DNA from 3 places in the Mesorhizobium sp. WSM3873 genome. Region 3 is predicted to be linked to each of the others. Evidence: riboswitches for the same ligand, from Rfam matches in the RefSeq annotation. Region 3 holds a riboswitch; each other region holds the start of a gene.
The links. Region 3 has a riboswitch for cobalamin ahead of A9K71_RS18285 (DUF1636 family protein). Riboswitches for the same ligand answer to the same signal wherever they lie in the genome.
Positions count from the first base shown of each region.

Region 1: linked by a shared signal. The riboswitch ahead of A9K71_RS19710 (CbtB domain-containing protein) and the one ahead of A9K71_RS18285 (DUF1636 family protein) in region 3 are both predicted to bind cobalamin.
Region 2: linked by a shared signal. The riboswitch ahead of A9K71_RS15430 (HoxN/HupN/NixA family nickel/cobalt transporter) and the one ahead of A9K71_RS18285 (DUF1636 family protein) in region 3 are both predicted to bind cobalamin.

Region 1 is NZ_LYTM01000034.1:518-7,563, forward strand. Features, by position in the region: gene A9K71_RS19685 (isoprenylcysteine carboxylmethyltransferase family protein) at 165-644, opposite strand; gene A9K71_RS19690 (DUF1624 domain-containing protein) at 641-1,642, opposite strand; gene A9K71_RS19695 (MFS transporter) at 1,869-3,068, shown strand; gene A9K71_RS32680 (SRPBCC family protein) at 3,037-3,660, opposite strand; gene A9K71_RS32685 (aromatic ring-hydroxylating dioxygenase subunit alpha) at 3,660-4,235, opposite strand; gene A9K71_RS19705 (gamma-glutamylcyclotransferase) at 4,376-5,062, shown strand; cobalamin riboswitch at 5,133-5,331, shown strand; gene A9K71_RS19710 (CbtB domain-containing protein) at 5,368-5,547, shown strand; gene A9K71_RS19715 (CbtA family protein) at 5,563-6,360, shown strand; gene cobU (bifunctional adenosylcobinamide kinase/adenosylcobinamide-phosphate guanylyltransferase) at 6,353-6,874, shown strand; gene cobO (cob(I)yrinic acid a,c-diamide adenosyltransferase) at 6,876-7,046, shown strand, end outside.
Region 2 is NZ_LYTM01000021.1:28,501-35,546, forward strand. Features, by position in the region: gene A9K71_RS15415 (DOPA 4,5-dioxygenase family protein) at 1-343, shown strand, start outside; gene A9K71_RS31550 (hypothetical protein) at 425-880, opposite strand; gene A9K71_RS15425 (hypothetical protein) at 1,241-1,540, opposite strand; cobalamin riboswitch at 2,055-2,246, shown strand; gene A9K71_RS15430 (HoxN/HupN/NixA family nickel/cobalt transporter) at 2,336-3,403, shown strand; gene A9K71_RS15435 (HWE histidine kinase domain-containing protein) at 3,942-5,411, opposite strand; gene A9K71_RS15440 (group 1 truncated hemoglobin) at 5,728-6,228, shown strand; gene A9K71_RS15445 (MoaD/ThiS family protein) at 6,269-6,514, opposite strand; gene A9K71_RS15450 (xanthine dehydrogenase family protein molybdopterin-binding subunit) at 6,577-7,046, opposite strand, start outside.
Region 3 is NZ_LYTM01000027.1:28,719-35,764, reverse strand. Features, by position in the region: gene A9K71_RS18315 (NADH-quinone oxidoreductase subunit E) at 1-1,199, opposite strand, end outside; gene A9K71_RS18310 (NADH-quinone oxidoreductase subunit D) at 1,200-2,390, opposite strand; gene A9K71_RS18305 (NADH-quinone oxidoreductase subunit C) at 2,400-3,005, opposite strand; gene A9K71_RS18300 (NADH-quinone oxidoreductase subunit B) at 3,010-3,591, opposite strand; gene A9K71_RS18295 (NADH-quinone oxidoreductase subunit A) at 3,582-3,947, opposite strand; gene A9K71_RS18290 (winged helix-turn-helix domain-containing protein) at 4,273-5,472, shown strand; cobalamin riboswitch at 5,502-5,701, shown strand; gene A9K71_RS18285 (DUF1636 family protein) at 5,740-6,168, shown strand; gene cobW (cobalamin biosynthesis protein CobW) at 6,170-7,046, shown strand, end outside.

The sequences.
Region 1 (7,046 bases), on a different contig from region 3:
AGACGTTCGAGATTGGCCGGAGCTTTCGAACTTCGTCATCCCACGGCGGAGCAGCCGCGAAGCGGCGTCGCGGCTTGCTTCGCCCTAGGATGTCACGGATGCTTCTGCTAATCGCCGAGGTGCGGGCCCGCTCGCACCCAGCAACCTTCATTGTCGATACAGCCTTAGATCCAGCGCCGGACCCGCTTGGCGTAATCGCGGTATTTCTTGCCGAACTTTGCCGCCAGTATCTTTTCCTCCTTCTCGATCGCCATTTTCTGCGTCGCGAAGGCAGCGAGGAAGGCGAACAGCAGGAACCATACGATGCCGGTGATGAAGGAGACGCCGATCAACAGCAGCGTATTGGCGAGATACATCGGGTTGCGGGTGATGCCGAAGGGCCCCGATGTCACCAGATGGTCGGGCTCGGCATTGGGATTGAGCGTCGTCCTGGCGCGCACCATGGAGCGGATCGCGGTAACCCAGAGCGCTGCCACGCCAAAGAGCGCTACCCAGCCGGCGCCGACGAGGATAGCGCCGAATATGTCCCCGATCCAGGGCAGCGGGTAGAGCATGCCGAGCACGACGCTCAGCGCGATCGCGACGACATAGATCACAGGCGGCCAGGGAATGATCCCGTGTCCGGGCTTTGCGATACCGGTCATTGCTGCCCTCCCTCCATTTCGTCCTCGGTCCCGGCGGTGCAGGTGCTCGCCAGATCGGCCAGATGCGATTTCCAGGCGCTGGACTGGTCGTTGCTGTAGAGCTTGTCGAGAGACGCTTCGCCCTTCAGCGTGTCCAGCATGCAGCCACAATAGCTGGAACAGAACTTGCTGTCCCGCTGCTGTTCGCACTGCGCCTGGCAAGCCGACAGGAAACCAGCGTCCTTGTCTTGTGGCGCGGCCGGCATCACCTGCGAGAACAGCCACACCGAGCCGAACAGAAGCGGCTGGTGGATGAGATAGAAGGCGAGGCTGTGCCGGCCGATGAAAGTCAGCGGGTTCGACCAGCGTCCGGGCATCCAGGTCGCCAGCCGGGCGAGAAGCCCGGATGCCGAAGCGAGCTTGACGACCGCGATGCCGGCAAGCACTGCGCCGAACCAGGGAAACAGCGGCACATAGTCGTTCGAGCGCGGGTTGGTCGGCGACAGCCCGACCCACCACAGCGCCGGATGGTCGAAGACTTCCGACCGCAGATAATAAGGCGCCGCAATCACGGCCGCGGCGACGATCGCCGTCAGCAATGTCGGCAGCCTGAGAAAAGCCAGGCCGAGCAGGCTTGCCAGCGCGATCTCGTGCAGGATGCCGAAGAAGATGAAGCCGTCCGGCGTGGCGATATAGGTGACGACCGAGATGGCGATCGCCGCACCCGCAACCATCGCAAAGCGCTTCCAGAAGCCAGGCCAACGGATATGGCGGCCATGTGCGAGGAACAGGCTGACACCGACCAGGAACAGAAAAGTCGAGGCGATGCAGCGGGCGTAGAGCTTCCACCAACCGAAGGCGGTGAGGCCCGGCGAGGTGTAGCCGAAGTTTTCGAGATCCCAGGTGAAATGATAGCTCGCCATCGCGATCAGCGCGATGCCGCGCAGGACGTCGATGGCGACGATGCGGCCGTGTTTCGGCGCGTCTTGAACGGCGACGCCGGTCGTCTGAAGGGTCATTGATCTCGCAATCCGATTCAGTCGTGCCAAACGACTATCACGGTTCGGGCGAACAACAGAGGGTGGATCGGCTGTTGCCATTCCGGCGGCATGGCAAGCCGCTTTAGGCCAGCGGCGGAAAGCCTTTGGCCGGCTTCGCTTTTCGGCCTCTCGGAGTCGGTTTCCTGCTACCGGTCCGCTACTGGTCCGGCCAGATTTGGCGAGCGATTCACTTTTCGGAGGGCCGATGTCCACCCATGTGCGCCATCCGATCTGGCTTCCGGCTCTCAGGCCCGCCGATGCGCGCACCTTCGCTTCGCTCTATGCGGTCGAATCCTTTGCTCGCGCCACCATCTCCAGCGTCATCCCGATTCAGGCCTACGAGATCCTGCACAATGAGCAGATCGTCTCGATCCTCTACACCATCGTGTCGCTGCTCGGGCTGTCGGTGACGCTGTTCATGCCGATGCTGATCCGCCGCTTCGCGCGGCGCTGGATCTACACGGCCGGCTGCCTGATGCTGGCGATCGGCTCGGTGTTCTTCGTCACCCACACGCTGCCGGGACAACTCGCCGGGATGCTGTGCCGCGTCATGGGGGCGAGCGCGCTGTCCATCACACTTAACCTCTACATCATGGACCACATCCGCAAGACCGACTTCATGCAGGCGGAATCGCTGCGCATGGCTTGGTCGATGTTCGCCTGGACCGGCGGGCCGACGCTCGGCATTTTCCTCTATACGCGCTTCGGGATTTATGCCGCGCACGGCGCGGTCGTGGCTTTCGCGCTGGCGCTGCTGGCGTTGTTCTGGACCTATCGGCTGGGCGACAACCCTTCGATCCGTCCCGGCAAGAGCCGTCCGATCAACCCGCTCGCCAATATCGGCCGCTTCGTCGCGCAGCCGCGGTTGCGCCTCGCGTGGCTGATCGCCTTCGGGCGCTCGTGTTTCTGGACGACCTTCTTCGTCTATGGCCCGCTGTTCATGGTGATCACGGGCGAGGGCAAGCTTGCCGGCGGGCTGCTGGTTTCGGCCGGCAATGCGCTTCTGTTCATGGCGATCTTCTGGGGCAGGGCGGGAAAGCGCTTCGGCGGCCGTCGGACCATGGCTTTCGCCTATTTCGCCATGGCGGCGATGCTTTTCTTGGCCGGCGGCGTCGGCGCCGCCGCGCCGCTGCTCACCGCCGCCTTCCTGCTCGGCGGCGCCTTGTTCACCATCGCGCTCGACGCGCTGGGCTCGACCGCCTTCATGCGCTCGGTGCGTTCCTATGAACGAGCGCAGATGGCGGCTGTCTACCGAACCTATCTCGATTTTTCCGAGCTGACGCCGCCGCTGGTCTATTCGGTGGTGCTGACCTTCTTCGGTCTTGGCTCGGTGTTCGTCACGCTCGGCCTGTTGGCCGCCTTCTGTGGATTCTTCACCTGGCGCTATCTGCCGAAGTCGTTTTGATCGGCTGCAACGCCGCATGGCGCCCACGCACCCACTCGTGGAAGCGGCGCAAATCGTACTCCTCGGGCATCAGCACGCCGGCCTGGTGGCGGATCGAGTGCAGGCCCTTCTGGTTGATCTCGCAGATCGCGGCGTCCTCCTCCAGCACCTGCGCGCCGAAGGCGACGATGTTGTCGATATCGGTTTGTGCCAGGGCATCGGGCGCGAACAGCCATTCGGCGGTGAGTTCCGTCTGCTCCGGCCCTAGCGGGGCGAGACGCACCGTGCGGACATAGTCGACATGGCCGACGACGAACATCGAGGGCAGCGAGGTAGCGTAGGTCTGGCCGGCGGCTCGCTCGGCCGGCGTCAGCCCAGCAAAGACCGGTCCATGGACGCGTCCGTCGCGCGACCAGGTCTCGGCGCCGGCGCGCAGGCCGCCGGAAAACTCCGGCGCATCATTATCCGCATAGCGCGCCCATTCCGGATCGTCATGCCTCGCCATCAGGCCGCGGCCATAGATCGGCACCAGCCGCGACAGGTCCTTATGGACGCCAGGGCAATGCAGGCATTCGTTGAAGTTCTCCCAGAAGATTTTCCAGTTGCAGTTCATCACCTTGGTGAGCCGGTGCCCGGGGACGAGCGTCTCCAGCGGCCAATTCGAAAGATCGCGGGAGGCGGAGTCGAAGGAGGCTTCCGCCGAGCCATCGGATCCTCTGCGAGATTGATGAAGACGAGGCCGCGCCACACTGACAGCGCCACCCGGTAGAGCGGATAATTGTCCTTGTTGAAGCCTTCGGGCAGCGATTTCGATGGGATACGGACGAGATCGCCGCGCAGCGAATAGGTCCAGGCGTGGTAGGGGCAGGTGAGCAGCCTTGCCTTCAGCCGCCCTTCGCTTTCCTGGCAGAGCTGCGAGCCGCGATGCCGGCAGGTGTTGTGGAAGGCGCGCAAGCTCCCGGTCTCGTCGCGCAGCACGACGACCTCCTGCGAGCCGATACGCGCGGTTCGAAAGGCAAGAGGTTCCGCGAGATCGGCTTCGCGGCAAACCATGAGCCAGCTCCGATACCAGATCGCTTCGAGATCGAGCCGGTAAGCGTCGGCTTCCCGATAGGCGCTTGCAGGCAATGTCGGCTCGAGGCTGGTGAGGCCATTGTAGCGGCTGTGTTCGCTAGGATTTGGCTGCATGAGCGGCTCCCCTTGGCTGATGACAGCCGACACCCGGGCAGGACCGTTGTCAATTGCGCGGCCATTGTCGCTTCCGGGTGCTGCCCTTAAGGTCACTTCGTAATCGCCTGCGGTTCCGCCGGCTGCCCAGGATTGCAAGCATGCCTGCAAGAACGATGTCGCTGACCGTGGAACTGGTCGCCCGCTGTTTTCGCGCGGTCGATGACCCGGGGCCCGACCCGGATGCCGAGCATCTCGTGGACAGCGACTATGAAGCCATGCTGGATGCATTCGAGGCCGAGCTACCTGCAACCGAGCCTCTCTGGCTGTTCGGCTACGGCTCGCTGATCTGGAAGCCCGAGATTGAGCATGTCGAGGAGCGCGTCGCCGTGGCACGCGGCTGGCATCGCTCCTTCTGCATGAAGATGACGCGCTGGCGCGGCACCAAGCAAAGCCCCGGCCTGATGATGGCGCTGGATCGTGGCGGCCAATGCAAGGGCGTTGCTTTCCGCCTGAACGGTGGTGACCGCCGGCAGGCCTTGGACAGGCTTTTTCGCCGCGAGATGACGCTGAAGCCGACCAGCTACCGACCTCGCCTGCTGCAACTCGCAACCGACAAGGGACCGTTGAGAGCGCTTGCCTTCGTTATCAATCGCAAAGGCACGACCTATGCCGGCCCACTCAACGAAGACGAGGTGGTCGACAGGCTGGCGACCTCGTGCGGCCACTGGGGTTCAGGCGCCGACTATCTCTACAACACCGTGAAGAACCTCGAACAGCGCGGTATTCACGACCGCCATTTGTGGCGATTGCAGCAGCTCGTCGCCGAGCGGATCGCCGGATCTTAGTCCGAAACCGGTGCCGCAATCACGCTGCGGCGTGACGGAATTTGGTTTGCCGGTCGCGACGATTCTGCCTATAGTCGATGGCGTCGTCGGTTCCGTTTTTGGAGCCAAGAGGGAATGCGGTGAGGGTGGAGTCTTTGCCCTAAGCCGTGGCTGCCCCCGCAACTGTGTGCGGTAGTCCTCTCCATAGACCACTGAGGTTTGTCCTCGGGAAGGTGGGGAAGGGTGCGAATCCGCGAGCCAGGAGACCTGCCGGCGACAGGAAAGTTGACTTCGATGCCCTCGGGTGGAGGGCGAAAGGACAAGACATGAATACCGCTTCCGTCGCCCTCGGCGCCTCCGTCTCCTCGCAGTCGCGCATCATGCAGCTGGCTCTCGCCGCGCTGCTCGGCATTTTCGTCGTCGGTTTTGTCGGCTTCTCGCACATCGATGCGGTCCACAACGCTGCCCACGACTATCGTCACTCGATGGCTTTTCCCTGCCACTGACGAAGGCCCGATATCATGAATCTGTTTCGCAACGTCGTGTTCGTCGCGGCGATCGCAGGGCTCGTGGCGGGCATCGCGCTTGCCTGCATGCAGGCCTATGCGACCGTGCCGCTGATCCTCAAAGCGGAAGTCTATGAAAAGGCGGGCGGCGGTCATCACCACGACCATGCCGCCAACACTGGAACTGGCACTGCCATGAGCTCGGCCGAACCGGCGGGCAATGCGATGAGCAGCGCCGCTCCTGCGTCGACGGAAGCGGCGGCTCCGACCGAGGACGAGGGCTGGGCTCCGGCCGACGGCTTCGAGCGCTTCGCCTTCAACGTTGTCGCAAACATCGTCACCGGCATCGGCTTCGCACTGATCCTGGTCGCGGTGTCGGAATTCGCCGGTGGCATCGGCAGCTGGCGCCAGGGCGTGTTCTGGGGCCTTGCCGGTTTTGCGGTTTTCACGATCGCGCCCGGCCTCGGCCTGCCGCCGGAACTGCCGGCCATGCCGGCGGCGGAACTTCTGCCACGCCAGATCTGGTGGATTTCGACGGTGGCCGCAACCGCGGTCGGCCTTGGATTGATCGCCTTTCGCAAGTCGCTGCCCTTGGCAATTCTGGCGGTCGTGCTGATCGTCGCTCCGCACGTAGTCGGCGCGCCGCAGCCCGTCAGCTTCGAGACGGCGATTCCCGAGGGGCTGCACCATCAGTTCGTGGTGGCGGTGACCCTCACCGATCTGGTCTTCTGGCTGGTGCTCGGTGCGGCCGTCGGTGTGGTGCGCGGGCGCTTCACCGGTACATCGACCAGCCTGCGCGACAGCTTTGCCTGATCGCGCGGACGGCCATCTGACCTTCATCATCGGCGGTGCGCGCTCCGGCAAGAGCGCGCATGCCGAGTGCCTGGTGGCGGCAAGCCCGTCGCCTTGGGCCTATATCGCCACCGCGCAGGCCTATGACGAGGAGATGCGCGAGCGCATCGCGCTGCATCGCTCGCGCCGCGGCAAAGGCTGGGTCACCGTCGATGCGCCGCTCGACCTGGTCCGCGCGCTCGACGCCTTGCCCGATCACCAGCCGGTGCTTATCGATTGCCTGACATTGTGGCTGAGCAATCATATGCTGGCGGACCACGATATCGAGGCCGAGTGCCGGCGGCTCTCGGATGTGCTTTCGCAGCCGCGCGGACCGTGGTTTGTGGTCTCTAACGAAGTCGGGCTCGGCATCGTGCCGGACAATGCGCTGGCGCGCCGGTTCCGCGACGCCGCCGGGCGGCTCAACCAGCAGGTCGCGGCTGTCGCCGACAGCGTGCTGATGATGGTGGCGGGGCTGCCGCTCAAGGTGAAGTGACATGGGCGAGATCAAAGACACGATCATCGACGACAAGGATGCCGAACGCCATCGAGCCAAGATGGCCAAGCGCAAGGCGGTGCAGGATGCCGAGGTGGCCGGCAAGACGATCGAGAAGGGACTGCTGATCGTCAATACGGGGCCGGGCAAGGGCAAGACCACGGCTGCGTTC
Region 2 (7,046 bases), on a different contig from region 3:
GGCCGAGCGGCAGCATGCCGAATGGCTGCGCCAGCGCATCGCAGAGCGTTTCCGCGTGCGCCTGGGCAATTGGCGCGACGAGCCGGTCGGCCCGCACCAGCAAGCCATGTACCAGGTCTCCTTCGCCACCGAGATCTTTGCCACGCTGGTTCCTTGGCTGATGCTGAACCACGGCGGCCTAAGCATCCTCATCCATCCCAACACCACCAACCCCAAGCGCGACCACCTTATCGACCCGATGTGGATCGGCCGGGCGCTGCCGGTGAAGGGCGACGTGCTTGGCGAAGAAGACGAGGCGGAAGAGGCGCTGGAGGTGAATACCGAGCCGACGCTGGGGGTGTGAGGGGAGGTCGAGCCCTCAATCAGGGTAATCGGCCAACAATGACGGAAATAATCTAGACAGCCCTTTCGTGGCAAAGTGGCGTCAGAAGTTGGCGACGAACCCAATCCCATTCAGCCAACGAACCAGCGGCGGCGCTGCTACGACGATTACGACGGGAGCAAAACATACCCCTGCAAGAAACCCCCATCGGCCAACGCGACGCGGGTCGTCTGCTTCATAGGTGGACCTGATGCCAAACCTGCTTGCAACAACATTCCAGTTGCGCTTGGGCCTGATATGACCACCGACCAACGCTATTGGAATCGACGTCAAAAAGAGGAGCCAACAACTGGTCGCCTGAAAAGCTGAGAAGTAGGTGACCCAGCCATGCTCATTGTGTCGGTAGATTAACCCTGTCGCGGGATCGGGAAAATGAGGGGCGGCTGATTCCCAAACTTGAATCAGGACAAAGAAGCAGACAAAAGCCGTGAACCCATATCCGGCAAGAAAGCCGCCGAGGACATTGAGTACTGCTTTGCGTTCAAATTTGGCGAACATAGTTCGTTCAACGCTTTAGAACAAAGCCCATCTTATAGTTGGGATTACTTGAAAGCTTAGTCAACGATGAGGATCCAATTTGAATGGCAGCGATGCATCTCGCGCTTTCCTCGTCTCGCCAGATCACCCCTCTGATGCGCCTCTGATGCTAAACTACCGGCGGCCTGAGCATCCTCATCATCCCACTACCACCAGACCCTAGCGCGACCACCTGATCGACCCAATCTGGATCGGCGGCCGCTGGGTGAAGGGCGAGGTGCTTGGCGAGGAGGACCAAGCGGAAGAGGCTGGAGGTGAATACCGAGCCGACGCTGGGGGCTTGGAAGGCACTCAATGGGCGGTGCCCTCCTTCGCCCCACATCACACCCTCCCGCCTTTTTTCAGAACTTCGGCGGCATCAAAAGCGCCTTGCGCGCCTGGTTCATTGGCATGAAACATTATGACCGTGACACCGATATCAGCCGTCGGAGCATACATGGGCGTGCTAATGGTTGTTCCACTGTAAGTACCGTAAGCCGTGCTGCCCATTACCGTTGCATTTGCGCTACCGAACGTATTGCTGGACATACCGACAAACCTGGAGCCGGAGGCAGTTGAAGCTTGCTCAAACCGAAAGTGCGTATAGCCGCGAGACAGAGTTGCCTCAGCCGCCTTCTTCATTGTGATCGCGCCGGCAGACCCAGTGAAAAGAGCTCCGCTAGCGTGAGTATCCAACCGTACTACGTTTGGAGCCAGCGGCATCTCTGATGTAGTTGCGCAGCCAGCTAGAGCCAGCGCGGCAATTAAAGCAACAGCCCGATACATTGTGTCCCGCCTCCCAAGGTTCGGCGAGTAGAGCACATATTTGCTGGCTATGCGAGCGCGCAGTAGGCGGCCATCCACAGCTGTGGAATGGAAATGTTCTCTTTTGCTTGGGTGACTAAGAAAAAGGCCGCAGCTTGTTCTTCACACAGCACTATCTTCTTTCCGCCGCCTCTTGCCAGGAAGATGCATAACGATAGCCTTACATTAGCGCGATGTAATGGTGTAGAAACCTTCCGCTTGGCCTACTTGTGGTCAATCGGGCCAACGATAGCGTCATCCCGCCTCGCAGCGCCTGCCGCAATCCTTTCGTCACGATGGCGTGAGGGGCCTCTGGCCGTCGGAGTTGTCGATTGACTGGCCAACCGCGGTGTGGCGAATTCGCGCTGATGGTTCCCTTCGGGGATCAAAAGGGAACGCGGTGCGGAGAAATCCAAAGCCGTGGCTGCCCCCGCAACTGTAAGCGGCATGCCGTTTTCACGATGCCACTGGCTGCATGGGCCGGGAAGGCGAAAGCGGCGGCAATCCGCGAGCCAGGAGACCTGCCATCATGGACGTCAAAGCAGAACATCGGACGGGGTGATCCGGTGTGCGCGCCTGGCCGGACGGCGGGGCGAGTTCCCTGCGATGACAGGCAACGTCAAAGGCAGAACCATGCTGATCCAACTATCGAAAATGCTGAACAAAAGCGCGCCCGACCTGAAGGCCAGACTGATAACAATCTACGGCGCGCTCGCCATTCTCAACGTCGGGGCGTGGCTGTGGGCTTTCGTCGCCTTCCAGGACAAGCCGACATTGCTTGGCGTCGCTCTCGTCATTTATGGCCTCGGCTTGCGCCATGCCGTCGATGCCGACCACATAGCGGCCATCGACAATGTCACGCGCAAGCTGATGCAGAACGGCAAACGGCCGGTCTCCGTCGGTTTCTTTTTCGCACTCGGCCATTCGACGATCGTCGTCATCGTCGCTGCGGCTATCGCGGCGGCAACGTCCCTGCTCGGCCGTTTCCAAAGCCTTCAGGAGATTGGCGGCACGATCAGTACCGGCGTTTCCGCACTCTTCCTGCTCGCCATCGCGGCGATGAACATCGTCATCTTCTTCTCGATCTACAGAAGCTATCGGCGGGTGCGGGCCGGTGGGGCGTTTGTCGAGGAGGATCTGGACCTGCTGCTCAACAATCGCGGCTTCCTGGCCCGCGTCTTCCGCCCGATGTTCCGGCTGGTGTCGCGCAGCTGGCACATGTTCCCACTTGGTTTCCTCTTCGGCCTTGGTTTCGACACCGCGACCGAAGTCGCCATGTTCGGCGTGTCCGCGGCACAAGCGGCCAAGGGCGTGCCGTTCGAAGCCATTCTGGTCTTCCCGGTGCTTTTCGCGGCCGGCATGTCACTGGTCGACACGACCGATGGTGTGATGATGCTCGGCGCCTATGAGTGGGCCTTCGTCAAGCCGATCCGCAAACTGTACTACAACATGACGATCACCCTGGTGTCGGTCCTTGTCGCAGTGCTGATCGGCGGCATCGAGGCGCTCGGCCTGATCGGTGACAAGCTCGGTCTGTCGGGCGGCTTCTGGAACGGCGTCGGCACGCTCAACGACAATTTCAACAATCTGGGCTTCGCCATTATCGGCATCTTCATCGCCGCCTGGGCGATCTCCTACGTCGTCTACAAGGCCAAGGGGCTGGACGATGTGGAGATCGGATCCGCAGCAAAGAATTCATAAGCCGCCGGCCGCGGCTGGCTGCAGCAGGCCAGCCGCATCTCTCTGCCATCAGATCCCGGCGGCTGCCAGCCTGCCTCCTTAAAGCGCCTCGGCAACAGGAAGCCGATGACGGCAAAGGCGACGATCGCCAGCTCTGTCAGCGGTGCCCGGCTTGACATTTTTGTTCCCATTTTGTTCACTGTTGGCCAGACAGCAACAGGAGATCGCCGGCCCGTGCGCACGCGCTTCAAAGGCATGCTGAGGACCCGTAGCCCAAGCCTTTGGAAGTTTGATGGAATTCTGCGCTTGGATAAGCCAGGGGTTAAGGCCTGGGATAAGCCCCATAATCCATAAGCCAGAATCCAGAGTCCAAATATCCAGAGTCCAGAACAGAAAAGCTGGCGCTTTTCTGTTCTAAAAAAGTGGGGAAGGGGAAAGCAAAAATGGGAGCAGCGCAAGCCATTCGGCGTACGGCGCTACGGCGAGGGCTCGGCGGCGCCAGCGAGCTTCCGACGTGGCGGCGAGCCGCCCTGTTCGGTCTCCCAGGATGAAACCGGCGTCACGTCAGCCCGCCGATCTGCTCATCGCCGTCCAGCTCCGCCCCGCGGGCGACAACCACGTTGGGGAGCGGCGCCGAGAGCGTCCAGCGAACGAGGCCGGGCAGCCGTTCCATGGAGGCGCTGCCGGAGAGGCTGGTGGGGACGACGCGTTGGAGAACGACGCTGCCGAAGCCTTTGTGCGGCTTGGCATCCGCGGCCGCGGCAGGTTCGGAAAAATGTTCCTCCCAGACCAGCTCGAAGTCGCTGCCTTCGGGGGCCGGGGCTACCCGCCAGTCCATTCGCACGGTTCCGGCGTCGCCGGCCAGGGCGCCGTATTTCGTCGCGTTGGTGCCCAGCTCATGCAGCGCCATGCCGATGTTCTGCACCGCGTTCAGCCGCAGCGTCACGTCCGGCCCGGATGGCGAGATGCGCTCTTCGTGTCCGAACGGCCGCAGATGTTCGCGCACAAGGTCGGCCATGCCCGCGCCGCGCCAGTCGTTCAGCACCAAAAGGTCGTGCGAGCGCGACAGCGCCATGATGCGTTCGCGGATCTGGTGTTCGAACGCGCGCGGGTCGGTCGCGCGCTTGCTCGTCTCGCGGATCATGGAAAGGATCACCGCGTACTGGTTTTTGACGCGGTGGTTCACCTCGCGCATCAAGAGTTGGATCTGCTGTTCGCTCGCCCGTTTCTCGGTGATGTCGGCGGCCATGCCGAACCATTCCAGGATGCTGCCGGTGTCATCGACGATCGGGATTGCCCGTGAGGTGGTCCAGCCGGCGGACCCGTCGGCGCGCCGCACCCTGTGCTCGAGCTCGAACACGCCGCGCTCCATGATGGCGCGCTCGATCGCCGCCTGGATGCTCGCCTGGTCTTCCGGGAACAGGTATTCGTCGCGCCAGCGGATCGCCGGCCCCTGGGCGCTCGACAGGAAGCCGCGGCCGTCCAGCTCATGCATTTCCTGCCAGTCCGGGCTCATCCGGTAAACCACGTCGGAGCTGGCATTGACCAGCGCGCGAAACCGCTGCTCGCTTTCGCGCACCTTTGCTGCCGCCAGCACCCGGGCCGTGGTCTCCGAAACGATGCAGAGCACGGCTTCAACCGTGCCGTCCTGCGCCCGCACCGCGGAATAGGAGATGTCGAAATAGACCGTCTTGCCGACCAGGCCGGATCGTTCGATATAGAAAGGCCGGTCCCTGGCCGAGAAGGTTTCGCCGGTTTCGAGAACTCCGCGCAGCAGCGGCTCGAGGTCGGTCCAGAGTTCGGACCAGTTTTCCTCGGCGGGACGGCCGAGCGCGCGCGGATGCTTGTCGCCGATGGTCGGCGCGTAGGCGTCATTGTAGAGCGCGACAAACTCCGGCCCGCAGAAAAGCACGATCTGGGCTTCGGCCGCGAGCATCAGGTCGACCGTCGTCCTCAGGCTGAGCGTCCATGTCTCGATCGGCCCGAGCGGGCTTTCCGACCAGGGATATTCACGAATGAATCGCGCCATCTCGCCGTTTCCGCGAGGCCACGATTCATGGAAGAGCCCGTCAGCCATAGGCGCATTAACGCGCGACGCCGTTTATGTATCCGTCTCCGTCACGCAAAATTTTAGCCATCGTGAATAGACGCCAGGCTGCCGGTCCGCCGGAGGAATATTTCGGGCGCAGTTTCGTTAGTTCCTCATACGATGCCGTTTGAGGCAAAGTGCATATGTCCCGCAATCACGCATTGAAGCCGCCAGAGCGGCCGGCTCTGGCCCAACGGAGGTACCAGAGATGAAAACGGCTGTTTCGACCTCTCTTTCGAGACGAAGCGTCGTCGCCGTGCTGGCGGCGGCCGCGTCGACCGCCATGTTGCCCGCCGGCGATGCGCTGGCGCAGACCAAGCAGACCGCGCCGGACAAGAGTCTATACGATCGGCTGGGGGGCGTGTTCGTCATCGCAGCCGTGGTCGATCACTTCAGCGACGCCGTCGTGAAAAACCCCATCGTCGGCAAGAAGTCCAAGAACCCGCAACTGCGCAAATGGCACACCAAGAACCTCGAACGGCTGCCGGGCCTCAAGTTCATGCGTACGCTGTGGGTGTGCGATGTTTCCGGCGGCCCCTTCAAGTTCGTGGCCACCGAGCCGGGCGCGACGCCGCTCGGCCTCGAGGAGGCCCACAAGGAGCTGAAGATTTCTCCCGCCGAATTCGACGAGGTCGCAGCGGAACTGGGGCGGACGCTCGACCGCTTCAAGGTTCCGAAGGCCGAAAAGACCGAGGTCCTGGAAGCCTTTGCCGCGCACAAGGATGAGGTCACTGCCGGCTCTGTCAAAAAGGGGTGAGGCTCAGCGCGAATCCGGCGAAGGCGGTCGGCCGCTCCGCCTATCCACCCGCCAGCCGCGGCAGCAGGAAAATCTCCGCCCCCGGCGGCAGTTCCTTCGACCAGGTGTCGCGATAGATCGTCCCGTCGATCGCGACCGCGATGCCGCGATCGAGCAGGGGTTCGAACGCGGGATGCTGTTCCGCAAGCTTGCGGAACAGCTCCCTGATGTCCTTGGCCTCGATGTCGAGCTTGTCCTTGCCTCCGGCGGCGGCGCTGAGCGAGCCCCAGAGCGTGACTTGGACCATTATCGCCTGATCCTCATTGGACCGTGACGTGAGCTGAAAACCGCTTCGCGCTTTTCAGCATGCTAGCCTTCCCGTTCGGCCTCGAGCGCTGCAAGAATCCGCGGCGGCGACATCGGGATGTGGCTCATGCGCACGCCCACCGCGTTCGACACCGCGTTGGCGATCGCCGCCAGCGGCGGCACGATCGAGGTCTCGCCGACGCCGCGCACCCCGTAGGGGTGGTTGGGGTTGGGGATTTCCAGGATCTGCGTGTCGATCATCGGCAGGTCGGAGCACACCGGGATGCGGTAGTCGAGGAAGCCCGGGTTCTGCAGGCGGCCGTCCTTGCCGTAGATATACTCCTCGTTGAGCGCCCAGCCGATGCCTTGCGCGGCGCCGCCCTGGTACTGGCCCTCGACATAGGTCGGGTGCACCGCCTTGCCGGCATCCTGCACCACCGTGTAGCGGATCACCCTGGTCGAGCCGGTCTCGGGATCGACCTCGACGTCGCAGATATGGGTGGCGAAGGAGACGCCCGCGCCGTCGGCGACGA
Region 3 (7,046 bases):
TTGAGATAGCCGTCGACCCATTCGCGCTCGGCCTTCCTCCACGCAGAGACCTGCGCGAAAGTATAAATGCCAAGCGAATGCAGGACGCCTTCGATCTTCGGACCGACACCGGAGATCAGCTTCAGATCGTCGACCGTTGCCGGACGCGCGATCCCGGCCGGGCGGTTCTTGTCCTCGAGCGAAGGCTTGGCCGTCTTGGTCGCAGGCTGCTTCGCTTCCGGCGACTTGAAGGCGGACGCCGGCTCGGCCTTGGCCTTCGGCCCGCTGCGCGGCTTCGAAACCGCCTCGACTTCCGGAGAAGCCTGGTTGGCATTGGCTGCGGAGTGGCGCGGCGCCCTGACGCTGGCCGCCTTCTCGGTGGCGGGCGAAACCTTGACCGGCGACGGTGTCCTTAGTGCCGGACTGGTTTCGGGCGCGTCGGTTTTCGGCTTGCCGGATTTCGATGGCCCGACAGGGGCTGAGGGCGGCGCGGCAGGCGCCTGCGAGACGACTGCGGCGGATGCAGCAGCGGGCGCTGCGGCAGCGGCTTGTCTGGCTGCCTTCGCGGCGGCCTTGGCTTCCTTGTCGCGGGTGGATTTCAGGATTGCCTTCTCGCTCTTCAGCGTCGTCAGGCCCGTGGCCGGCTCCGAACCGATGCGGCCGTTCTGCGGACCGGGCTTCACCTCGGCGCCTTTGCCGGCTTCATAGAGATCGATGATCTCGGCAAGGCGCTCCGGCGTCAGGTCTTCGAACGTGTCCTTGAAGATCATGACCATCGGCGCGTTGACGCAGGCGCCGAGGCATTCGACTTCCTCCCACGACAGCGTGCCCTTGTCGTTGGTATTGAACTGGTCGTGATGGATCTTAGACCGGCACACATCCATCAGCGCTTCCGAGCCGCGCAGCATGCAGGGCGTGGTGCCGCAGACCTGGATATGGGCGCGGGTGCCGATCGGATTGAGCTGGTATTGCGTGTAGAAGGTCGCGACCTCGAGGCCGCGGATGCGCGGCATGCCGAGCATATCCGAGATCGTCTCGATCGCCGCCTTCGTCACCCAGCCTTCCTGTTCCTGAGCGATCATGAGCAACGGGATGATGGCCGACTGCTCGCGTCCCTTTGGGTATTTGGCGATCCACTGCTGCGCCGCCGCGGCGTTCACCTCGTTGAAGGCGAAGGACGCTGGCTGGACGCTGGCATCTGCGAGACGGCGGACTGACATTTAGCGATCGACCTCACCAAACACGATGTCGAGGGAGCCAAGCACGGCGGTGACGTCGGCCAGCATGTGGCCGCGGCACAGGAAATCCATGGCCTGCAGATGCGCAAAACCCGGCGCGCGCAGCTTGCAGCGATAGGGCTTATTGGTGCCGTCGGAGACGAGATAGACGCCGAACTCGCCCTTCGGCGCCTCGACAGCCGCATAGACCTCGCCGGCCGGCACGCGATAGCCCTCGGTATAGAGCTTGAAATGATGGATGAGCGCTTCCATCGAGCGCTTCATCGCCGCGCGCTTCGGCGGCACCACCTTGCCGCCGAGGTTCGACACCGGTCCGGCGCTCTCCTTGCCGAGCAGAAGTTCGACGCACTGGAGCATGATCTTGGCCGATTGGCGCATCTCTTCCATGCGCACGAGATACCGGTCGTAGCAGTCGCCGTTCTTGCCGATCGGGATGTCGAAATCCATCTCGGAATAGCATTCATAGGGCTGCGCCTTGCGCAGGTCCCAGGCGGCACCCGAGCCGCGCACCATCACGCCCGAAAAACCCCAGGCCCAGGCGTCGGCGAGCGACACCGTGCCGATGTCGACATTGCGCTGCTTGAAGATGCGGTTGCCGGTGAGCAAGGCGTCAAGGTCGTCGACCGACTTCAGGAACGGATCGATCCACTTGCCGATATCCTCGATCAGCCTCTGCGGCAGGTCCTGATGCACGCCGCCTGGCCGGAAGTAGGCCGCATGCATGCGCGAGCCGGAGGCGCGCTCATAAAACACCATCAGCTTCTCGCGCTCGACGAAGCCCCACAGCGGCGGCGTCAGCGCGCCGACGTCCATCGCCTGCGTCGTCACATTGAGGATGTGCGACATGATGCGGCCCATTTCGGAATAGAGCACGCGGATCAGCTGGCCGCGCTTCGGCACCTCGATGCCGAGCAGGCGCTCGGCCGCGAGCGCGAAGGCATGCTCCTGGTTCATCGGCGCGCAATAGTCGAGCCGATCGAGATAGGGCACCGCCTGCAGATAGGTCTTGGCCTCGATCAGCTTCTCGGTACCGCGATGCAGCAGGCCGATATGCGGATCGACGCGATCGACCACCTCGCCGTCCAGCTCCAGCACGAGACGCAAAACGCCGTGCGCAGCAGGGTGTTGAGGCCCAAAGTTAATGTTAAAATTGCGGACGGAGGTTTCAGCCATTGTGGCGCCTCAATTTGGCTTCGCCTTTTCATCGCCCGGAAGGACGTAATCCGTTCCCTCCCATGGGCTCAAAAAGTCAAAGTTTCTAAATTCCTGCTTCAATTCCACCGGCTCATAGATGACTCGCTTGGCCTCGTCGTCGTAGCGAACCTCGACGAAGCCGGTCAGCGGGAAGTCCTTGCGCAGCGGATGCCCTTCAAAGCCGTAGTCGGTGAGGATGCGGCGCAGGTCCGGATGGCCGGAGAAGAGCACGCCGTAGAGATCATAGGTCTCGCGCTCGAACCAGTCGGCGCCGGGATAGACGCCGGTCAGCGACGGCACCAGCGTCTCCTCGTCGGCCTGGACCTTGAGGCGGATGCGGACGTTCTGCTTCGGCGACAACAGGTGGTAGACGACGTCGAAGCGCTTGGCACGCGACGGATAGTCGGCGCCGCAAATGTCGATGATCGAGACGAACTGGCAGCGCGGGTCGTCGCGCAGGAAGGTCGCGACCTCGGTCAAGTTGCCCGGCTCGACGCAAACCGTCAGTTCGCCATAAGCAAGCACCGTTTCGCCGATGCGGCCGGAGAGCTTCTCGCCGAGATAGGTGGAGAGTTCGTGCAACGCCAAGGCCATTGGTTCACCGTTCGATCGTGCCGGTGCGGCGGATCTTCTTCTGCAACAGGAGAATGCCGTAGAGCAGCGCTTCGGCGCTCGGCGGGCAGCCGGGGACATAGATGTCGACCGGCACGATGCGGTCGCAGCCGCGCACCACCGAATAGGAATAGTGATAATAGCCGCCGCCATTGGCGCACGAACCCATCGAGATGACGTAGCGCGGCTCCGGCATCTGGTCATAGACCTTGCGCAGCGCCGGCGCCATCTTGTTGGTCAGTGTGCCCGCGACGATCATGATATCGGACTGGCGCGGAGACGCGCGCGGCGCGACGCCGAACCTCTCTGAGTCATAGCGCGGCATCGAGGTGTGGATCATCTCGACCGCGCAGCAGGCGAGACCGAAGGTCATGAACATCAGCGAGCCGCTGCGCGCCCAAGTGATCAGCGCCTCGGTCGAGGTGACAAGGAAGCCCTTGTCGGCCAGCTCATTATTGATCTCGAGGAAGAAGGGATCGTCCTCCCCCACCGGCCTGCCGGTGTTGGGATCGATGATGCCCTTGGGCTTCGGCGCGACGAGGGTGCCTGAACTGTCGTTCAATCCCATTCTAGCGCTCCTTTTTTCCATTCATAGGCAAAGCCGATGGTCAGCACCACCAGGAACACCATCATCGACCAGAAGCCGAGCATGCCGAGCTTGGAGAAGGACACCGCCCACGGGAACAGGAAGGCGACCTCGAGATCGAAGATGATGAACAGGATCGACACCAGGTAGAAGCGGATGTCGAACTTCATGCGGGCGTCGTCGAATGAGTTGAACCCGCATTCATAGGCGGAAAGCTTTTCCGGATCGGGATTGCGGTAGGCAACCAGGAACGGCGCAACGATCAGCGCCAGGCCGACGACCATCGCCACTGCGATGAAGAGCACGATGGGCAGATACGAACTTAGGAGTGCGCTCATGCGGCGACTTTCCTTCGGCGGCCAGTTCACTTTGATTACAGCAACGGACTCTAAGGCGGAAGCGTGACAGTTTAACCCGCTGAACCGTTTTAGGTGGCCTATGCTGCGACGCGGCGAGGGTTAGCGCAGCGGTTTCGGCGACGCAAGTCAAACCTTGTTCAAAATCCGGCCCTGGACGCCATATCGGAAGAAACTGGTCCGATCCGCTCCTGTTTGATTTCCTTCATGTTTTACTCCACTTTTCTATCCTGACATATCTCCCGCCATTTGCCTGCTAGCATGGCCGGAATCACCGACTGGAAACCCCGGCAAAGGATCGGTAGGGATGAAGGAAAAGATCTCGCTCGCCGCAGCAAGGCGCATTGCGCTCGGCGCGCAGGGTTTCACCGATGCGCGGCCTGCCGGCACGCCCGATCGTCGCCATCTCGCCCGCGTGCTTTCCCGAACTGGCCTGCTGCAGATCGATTCCGTCAGCGCCGTGGTGCGCGCCCACTATATGCCGCTCTATTCGCGCCTCGGCCCCTACCCGCTTGCGCTGCTCGACAACGCGGCCGTCACCCGCAAGCGAACCGTCTTCGAATACTGGGCCCATGAGGCTTCCTTCCTGCCCGTCGAGACCTATCCGTTGATGCGCTGGCGCATGCAGCGGGCCGAGAAAGGCGAGGAAATGTATCTCGGCCTCGCCAAATGGGGCCGCGAGCGCAAGGCGATGATCGAGGAGATCTACGGGCAAGTCGCGGAACGCGGGCCGATCGCCGCCTCCGACATCGAAGGCCACAAGGGCAATGGCGGATGGTGGGGCTGGAGCGAGGCCAAGCACGCTTTCGAATGGCTGTTCTGGGCCGGGCGCATCACCACCGCCTACCGGCGAGGATTCGAGCGCTATTACGACCTGCCCGAGCGGGTTCTGCCGCAGGCCATCCTCGACCTGCCGGTGCCCTCGGTCGAGGACGCGCATCGCCAATTGCTGCGCATTTCCGCCCGCGCCCATGGCATCGCAACCTATGGCGATCTGCGTGACTATTTCCGCCTGGCGCCTGGCGATACGAGAGCCAGGATCGAGGAACTGGTCGAGATGGGCGAACTGCTGCCGGTGAAGGTCGAAGGCTGGGACAAGCCCGCCTATCTCCACAAGGACGCCCGCTTTCCGCGCCGAATCGAGGCCCGCGCCCTGCTCGCGCCCTTCGATCCGGTGGTATTCGAACGCATCCGGACGGAAAAACTCTTCGGCTTCCGCTACCGCATCGAGATCTACACGCCGGCCGAGAAGCGCCAGTACGGCTACTACGTGCTGCCTTTCCTGCTCGGCGACCGCATCGTTGCCCGGGTCGATCTGAGAGCCGACCGCCCGGCCGGCGTGCTGCGCGTTCATGCGGCTTTTGCCGAAGCCGGCGCTCCCGCCGAAACAGCCGCACAGCTCTTCGATGAGTTGAAACAGATGCAGGCATGGCTCGGCTTGGAAACCATCGAGGTTACGCCGGCCGGCGACCTTGGGCCGGCGTTGGCCGACATTTCGGTGTCGTAGCCGCGCGTTGACATGCCAGCACCTCTAAGCCTAAATCCGCCGCAGACGGTCTCCTCCCGGCAAGGGGAGGAGCCACGAGGGAATGCGGTGCGGGAAAACCCAAATCCGCGGCTGTCCCCGCAACTGTGAGCGACGAGCCTCAGCCGAAAACCACTGGGATGTTCCCGGGAAGGCGGCGCAAGGCGACGACCCGCGAGCCAGGAGACCTGCCGTCTGAGACATGAGAATCCGATCGCTCGGCGGGTTTTCCGGGCAAGGAGCCTGGTTTTGGATCGCAACGTCAGTTTTCCGGCTAGTACCGCGGACATTTCGTCCGAACCCCGCGACGCGCTATCGGAAGTGACCGTCATCGTCTGCTCCTCCTGCCGCGATGAGACCGGTTCGGACGCGCATCCGCGCGCCGGCGCCCTCCTTGCCGAAGACGCGCGCCGCGCCGCGCCGGACGAGAAAATCCGCATCCGCACCGTCGAGTGTCTCGGCAATTGCAAACGCCGCCTGAGCGCGGCGCTGCTGCGCGACGGCTGCTGGAGCTATGTCTTCGGTGACCTGGAAACGACCAGCGGCGCCGACCTCGTCACCGGCGCAAAGCTCTTTGCCACCTCGACCGACGGCCTCATCCCCTGGCGAGGCCGGCCCGATTCCCTCAAGCGCGGCCTGGTTGCCCGCATCCCTCCCCTCGACCTGCTGAAGGACTGACATGACCGCATCCCTCTCCCGTGTTCCCTGCACTGTCGTCACCGGCTTTCTCGGCGCCGGCAAGACCACGCTGATCCGCAACCTGCTCGAAAACGCCAAGGGCAAGCGGCTGGCGATCATCGTCAACGAATTCGGCGATGTCGGCATCGACGGCGAGATCCTGAAAGGCTGCGGCGTCGACACCTGTCCGGAGGAAAACATCGTCGAACTGGCCAATGGCTGCATCTGCTGCACCGTCGCCGACGATTTCGTGCCGGCGCTCGACCAGATCCTGTCGCGCACGCCGAAAGTCGACCACATCCTGATCGAAACCTCCGGCCTCGCTTTGCCGAAGCCGCTCGTCCAGGCCTTCCAGTGGCCGACGGTGAAGAGCCGCGTGACGGTCGATGGCGTCATCGCCGTGGTCGACGGTCCGGCGCTGGCCGACGGCGGCGTCGCCGCCGATATGGACGCCCTGCAGGCGCAGCGCGCCGCCGACGATTCCCTCGACCACGATGATCCGGTCGAAGAGGTGTTCGAGGACCAGATCGCTTGCGCCGACCTGATCATCCTGTCGAAGAGCGATCTGATGGACGCGGCCGGCTCGGAGCGCGCCAACGCCGTCATCGGCGAGCACGTGGCGCGCGCCGTCAAGGTCGTACCGACCGCACAGGGCAAGGTCGACCCGTCGGTGCTGCTCGGTCTTGGCCTCGCCGTCGAAGACGACATCGAGAACCGCAAGACCCATCACGATGACGAGCTCGACCATGAGCATGACGATTTCGACTCCTTCGTCCTCGATATCCCGTCCATCGCCAGTCCGGATGAGCTGGCAAAGCGCGTCGCTCTCGCCGCCGAGCAGGAAAACGTTCTGCGCGTCAAAGGCTTTGTCGAGGTGG